Regions from separate parts of the Pseudoalteromonas nanhaiensis genome, predicted to be linked through region 1. Evidence: predicted binding sites of a transcription regulator. Region 1 holds the regulator's gene; each other region holds the start of a gene.

What was found. The regulator MetJ, encoded in region 1, represses methionine synthesis genes. The targets are predictions, from matches to a motif close to TAGACGTCTAGACGTCTA.
Region 2: metK (methionine adenosyltransferase) is a predicted target of MetJ. The motif match lies at 1,081-1,098, and genes of this name have one in related genera.
Region 3: ACSFVZ_RS02125 (methylenetetrahydrofolate reductase) is a predicted target of MetJ. The motif match lies at 954-971, and genes of this name have one in related genera.

Annotation. Positions count from the first base shown of each region.
Region 1 is NZ_JBPNYQ010000001.1:86,192-88,473, reverse strand. Features, by position in the region: gene metB (cystathionine gamma-synthase) at 1-849, opposite strand, end outside; gene metJ (met regulon transcriptional regulator MetJ) at 1,116-1,436, shown strand; gene ACSFVZ_RS00340 (malic enzyme-like NAD(P)-binding protein) at 1,524-2,282, opposite strand, start outside.
Region 2 is NZ_JBPNYQ010000001.1:380,274-382,555, forward strand. Features, by position in the region: gene metK (methionine adenosyltransferase) at 1-979, opposite strand, end outside; gene tkt (transketolase) at 1,246-2,282, shown strand, end outside.
Region 3 is NZ_JBPNYQ010000001.1:470,359-472,640, reverse strand. Features, by position in the region: gene ACSFVZ_RS02130 (M16 family metallopeptidase) at 1-769, opposite strand, end outside; gene ACSFVZ_RS02125 (methylenetetrahydrofolate reductase) at 1,017-1,973, shown strand; gene ACSFVZ_RS02120 (sensor domain-containing diguanylate cyclase) at 1,970-2,282, opposite strand, start outside.

The sequences.
Region 1 (2,282 bases):
GTGTGAAGAAAGGCCTGGATAATAAACTTGGCTTACATAAGGTGAGTTTTCTAAATACTCAGCAATTGCAAAGGCATTTTCTTGGTGCTGCTTCAAACGTACATTTAAAGTACGTAAACCACGAAGGGTTAAGTAGCTATCAAATGGTGCACCAGTAATACCAATGTTATTCGCCCACCAAGCAAGCTCATCGCCTAGCTCTTGCGTTGCAGCAATCACTGCACCGCCCACTACATCAGAGTGACCATTAATATATTTAGTGGTTGAGTGCACAACAATATCAACACCAAACTCAATGGGGTTTTGTAATGCAGGTGATAAGAAGGTGTTGTCAGCCGCAACCAAAGCACCACACTGCTTAGCAATACTAGTAATTACTTTAATATCTGTTAAACGCAAGATTGGGTTACTTGGCGTTTCAATCCAAATCAACTTAGGTTTAATCGCTAAAATTTCTTGGAGATTTTCAGTTTTAGTTAAATCCAAAACTTTTAGTTTTAACAGGCCACGTTTTTCAAGCGAGGTGAATAAACGGTAACTACCGCCATAACAGTCATGTGGAATAACCAGTGTGTCATCACTGTTTAACAGCTGAGTTGCTAAATGCACTGCAGACATACCTGTTGCAGTAATAATGCCTCTTGCACCCCCTTCAAGCTCAGCTAAAGTTTCAGCTAAGATATCGCGATTCGGATTACCACTGCGGCCATAGTCATACTGGCGTTTAGTATCAAAGTCAGCAAATGAATAGGTGGTTGATAAGTATAGAGGTGGCACAACCGCACCATGATGCTTATCGGCTTCGATGCCGTGACGAACCGCTATCGTCGCTTTATTTTTTTCACTCATTTCATCACCTATTCATAAATTGGATGTTTAGACGTCTAAAAGGTTAGATGATCGACTATGAGAAGTCAAAGTATTTATAGCTCACAATAGAAGTTTATACATTTACACTACTAGATGGCTAAATAACTAGTATTTGACTATCTTTTTTAAAGAGATAGAATTTCCGCATCTTGCGCGATGAGAAATACTAATTACCTTTACGAAGTGTTCTATTTTGAATTGGTATCTCGCGTAAATAACTGACAACCGAGGCAACGAAATAACTTATGGCTAAATGGAACGGTGAATACATTCACCCATATGCAGAACACGGTAAAAAATCAGAACAAGTAAAAAAGATTACCGTATCGATCCCACTTAATGTATTAAAAGTATTAACTGATGAACGTACACGTCGTCAGATCAATAACTTACGTCATGCGACGAATAGTGAGTTATTGTGTGAAGCTTTCCTACATGCTTTTACAGGTCAACCATTACCAAATGACGATGACCTTCGTAAAGACAACCCTGAAAAGGTGCCAGAAGAAGTTAAAAAGATTATGCAAGAAATGGGGTTAGATATCCCTGTTCTTGATTCAGAGTAAGTATTTCGGCCATCGGATCACCGCCGATAGCCACAGGCATAAAAAAACTCAGCTTAGGCTGAGTTTTTTTATTAGCGTTAATTAAGTTTAACGCATGTAATCTTCTGGCATCTCAATTTGCGCAACCCCTGACTCTACTGCCGCCTCAGCAACAGCACGAGCAATACGAGGTAATAAACGCGGGTCCATTGGCTTAGGAATGATGTACTCGGCACCAAACTCTAGTGACTCAACGCCAGCCGCTTTTAATACTTCGCTTGGTACAGGCTCTTTTGCAATGCTTCGAATAGCATGCACAGCTGCAATTTTCATTTCATCATTAATTGCCGTTGCTCGCACATCTAGCGCACCACGGAAAATAAACGGGAAACAAAGCACGTTATTCACTTGGTTAGGGAAGTCTGAACGCCCCGTTGCCATAATTAAATCGTTACGTGCACTGTGTGCAACTTCTGGGGCAATCTCAGGATCTGGGTTTGAACACGCAAACACCACAGGCTTATCTGCCATCAGTTTAAGATCATCGGCAGTTAATAGATTAGGACCAGATACACCTACAAACACATCAGCATCAGCAATAACGTCTTGTAATGTACGCTTATCAGTATTGTTAGCAAATAATTGCTTATACTCATTTAAGTCATCACGACGAGTGTGGATCACACCTTTACGGTCAAGCATATAGATGTGCTCACGCAGTGCGCCACATTTTATTAATAGCTCCATACAAGCAACTGCAGCTGCACCGGCACCTAAACATACGATAATTGCATCTTCGATGTCTTTACCTTGTACTTCAAGGGCATTAAGCATACCAGCAGCGGTAACAATAGCAGTGCCATGTTG
Region 2 (2,282 bases), 290 kb from region 1:
TTAGACGTGCTTCATCTAATTTACCTGTACCAAATGTTTCGATGCTGATAGATGTTGGCTCTGCAACACCGATAGCGTAAGAAACTTGTAGCTCACACTTGTCAGCAAGACCAGCAGCAACCACGTTTTTAGCAACGTAACGTGCAGCATATGCAGCTGAGCGGTCAACTTTTGATGGATCTTTACCAGAGAAAGCACCACCACCGTGACGAGCCATACCACCGTATGTATCTACGATGATTTTACGGCCTGTAAGACCACAGTCACCCATAGGGCCACCGATTACGAAACGGCCAGTTGGGTTGATGAAGAACTTAGTCGCGCTTGAGATAAGCTCAGCAGGAAGAACCGGCTTAATGATAGTTTCCATTACCGCTTCAACTAAGTCGTTTTGTGAGATTGAATCACAGTGTTGAGTTGAAAGAACAACTGCATCAATACCAACAGGCTTGCCATTTTCGTATGCAAACGTTACTTGAGATTTTGCATCTGGACGTAACCAGTTAAGCTCACCGCTCTTACGAACTTCAGCTTGACGCTGAACTAGACGGTGTGAATAAGTGATTGGTGCAGGCATTAAAACGTCAGTTTCATTACATGCATAACCGAACATTAAACCTTGGTCACCAGCGCCTTGGTCTTCTGGACGAGCACGGTCAACACCTTGGTTAATATCTGGAGATTGTTTACCGATAGTGTTTAGGATTGCACACGAGTCAGCATCGAAGCCCATGTCTGAGTGCGTGTAACCGATTTCACGTACAGTTTTACGTGTAATTTCTTCGATATCTACCCAAGCGCTAGTAGTGATTTCACCACCAACCATAACCATACCAGTCTTTACGTATGTCTCACATGCAACACGGGCATGAGAATCTTGCTCTAAGATAGCATCTAGAACCGCGTCAGAGATTTGGTCCGCGATTTTATCCGGATGACCTTCAGAAACAGATTCAGAAGTAAATAAATGTTTTGCCATTGTATTTCTGCTCACAAATATTGCGCTCCACAAACGTCGGTAATAGCGCTAAAAAAATAAGGGGCGTATTTTATCTAAAACAAATATGTTTGCATAGTAATTTTACGCCTAGACGTCCATTTAAAATTACTAATAACGTATTGTTCTTAACAAACGCCCATAAACGGTGCATTTAATGCGGATTTTTAATTGCACTGTACCCTTACAATAAGTAAGAATGGAGCTTCATAAACAACCAGCGCAAATACATAAAGGTAGGAGAATTCATGCCATCACGCAAAGAACTTGCAAATGCTATTCGCGTCTTATCAATGGACGCAGTACAACAGGCCAAATCTGGCCACCCTGGCGCCCCTATGGGCATGGCAGATATCGCAGAAGTACTATGGCGCGATTATCTAAAGCACAACCCTACGAATCCAGAGTGGGCAGACCGCGATCGATTTATTCTTTCGAATGGTCACGGTTCAATGCTGATCTATTCTCTACTGCACTTAAGTGGCTATGACTTACCACTCGAAGAAATTAAAAACTTCCGCCAAATGCACTCAAAAACACCGGGCCACCCAGAATATGGTTATGCGCCTGGTATTGAGACCACTACGGGTCCATTAGGTCAAGGGATCACAAATGCTGTGGGTATGGCAATTGCTGAGAAAGCACTTGCTGCACAGTTTAACCGTGAAGGCCACGATATTGTTGATCACTACACCTATGCATTTATGGGTGATGGCTGTTTAATGGAAGGTATTTCTCACGAAGCCTGTTCATTAGCCGGTACATTAGGCCTAGGTAAACTAGTTGCGTTTTGGGATGACAACGGCATCTCAATTGATGGTGAAGTAGAAGGGTGGTTCAGTGACGATACACCAGCGCGCTTCAAAGCATACGGTTGGCACGTAGTAAGCGATGTAGACGGTCATAACCCTGATGCAATTCGCGCCGCTATCGAAGAAGCACGTAGCATTACTGATAAACCATCACTAATTTGCTGTAAAACAATCATTGGTTACGGTTCACCTAATAAATCAGGTAGCCACGACTGTCACGGTGCACCACTAGGTGAAGACGAAATCAAAGCATCTCGTGAGTTCCTAGGTTGGACAGGTGATGCATTTGAAATTCCAGCTGAAATCTACAGCGAGTGGGATGGCAAAGAAAAAGGTAAGCAACTAGAAGCTAGCTGGGATGAAAAATTTGCCGCTTATGCAAGTGCATACCCAGAGCTTGCAGCTGAGTTTAAACGCCGTACAAACGGTGAGCTACCAGCTAATTGGGCTGAAAAGTCACAAGCTTACATCGA
Region 3 (2,282 bases), 380 kb from region 1:
TACCCCAATGCTTTTTCACCATTGCCATGGTTTCTTGTGGATCAACATCACCAACAATGACTAAAGATACATACTCAGGTTTATAAAATTTAGCGAAGAACTCTTTACCATATGCCATTTGATCAGGCATAGCTTCAATGTCTTCAAAAAAGCCCATCGTGGTATGCTTATACGTGTGCTTCTCGAATGCTTCGTTACGAACAGCAGAAAGTAACTTGCGAATTGGGCTGGCATTATTCTTTAGATACTCACCTTTAACAGTAAGCGCTTCAGTGCGGAACTGTTCTTCACTGTATGTGAGGTTTTGGAAAATATCGGCTTCGATTTCGAGTACTTTGTCTAAGTGCTCTTTTGAAAAGTTTAAGTGATAGTTAGTGTAATCGTTGGTCGTGTACGCGCGATTATCAACACCTGAATTCTTTAAAATATCTGAATACACATCTTGCGGGAATTTTTCAGAGCCTTTAAACATCATATGCTCAAAGAAGTGTGCAAAACCGGTTTTACCTGCTTCAACTTCGTTACGTGAACCTACCGATACCGGAATTTGCAGTGAAACTACATCTGGGTAATCGGTTTTTACCACCATCACGCGAAGGCCATTATCAAGCTCTTCTAAAAGGTAGTCTTGGCTGAATACACGACTATCGTCTTGGCTTGCTAGCTGCTCAATTTCGACTTCTTTAACCATAGTTGACTGTGAATTACTCGCGCAGCCACTTAGTGCTAGCGTTACAGCAACACTGGTTGCTAGTAATCTAAATTTCATAATGTTCCCTTGTTAGTTATTTTTTTCATGATCATTGCTGATTGATTATGCATCAAAGTGCCAGAAAATATGAGAGCCAGTGCAATAATTTATGTAAACAGGTGTGTCAATTTAGCGAAACGCTCGGCTTTCAATATGAGTAAAATTCATAGTCATTGAAAAACTTTCATGAAAAAAATCTATCTAGACGTCTAAATGGCTGCTATATTGTTTGTCATAGACATGAGCACGAGCTGGAATGAGGATTATGGCTTTATCACTACAAGAGAAAATTGAAGACACCAATCAAGGCGTCTACCTAATTGGTACTACACCACCAAAATCAGGCACAGATAAAGCCACATTAGAAACTATTGCGCAGAAGCTTCTTGGTCGTTTACACGAAATTGAATACGATGGTGTAATCATTTATGACATTCAAGATGAAAGCAGCCGTACAGCGATTCCGCGCCCTTTCCCATTCAAAGAGACTGTCGACCCGCGTGAGTATTCTAAGTTATTACGTAACTTATCTCAGCAAGATGTTATCACCTATAAAAGTGTTGCCCAGCGTGGCGAAGCTGAATTTACCGAATGGCTAAACGAAACTCGTAATGAGTTTGAGTTAAAAAACTTAGTGCTAGTCGGTAGTCCATCATCTGATGGTGATATCAAATTAAGCCTACCTGATGCATACAAAACCTTAGCAGAGCAAGATAGTGATGTATTTTTAGGTGGTGTTACGATTGCTGAGCGCCATGCGAGCAAGCGAAATGAGCATGAAAGACTACTTAAAAAAACACAGCAAGGCTGTCAATTTTTTATTTCGCAAGCCGTCTATAATGCCCAAGCGACAATCGACTTGATCACCAGTTATGCTCGTAGCTGTAAAGCACAAGGCTCAATACCAAAACGCATTATTTTAACGTTTACCCCTTGTGGTGGTGAAAAAACTTTAGAGTTTATGGAATGGTTGGGTATTTCTGTACCTGAGGCAACTAAGTACCGTATGCTCGATGCTGCAAATACTTTAAGCGAATCAGTGCGCATCTGCCGTGAAAATCTCGACTTAATTTTACAAAGCTGCGCACATTTAGATGTACCGCTAGGTTTAAATATTGAGAGCTTAACTAACCGTAAAGAAGAAATTGATGCATCAATCAATCTTTACCGTTTACTAAAAGCAATCATGGAATTAAACCTAGCTGAGAAGCAAATAGCTTAGCGTGCCGCCTTCGAGGCTTGCTTTTTCTCATACATATCTTCATCTGCCCGCTTTAATAGCTCAGCAAAGTTTTCTTTTGGCTGAGCTATTACCCCTGAACCAATACTTAAGCTCGTGACAGGAATGCCCCGCTTCTCTAAATTTATCTGAAAAGCGGTATTAAGCTTATCAGCGATACTGTCTATGCAATCACCGGGCTGAACTTGCAATAAGGCAATAAACTCATCACCGCCTAAGCGACCGATAATATCGGTTTCACGTAGGCATTCTTTCATGGTGTCGGCTAAACAAATCAGTGCGAGATCGCCC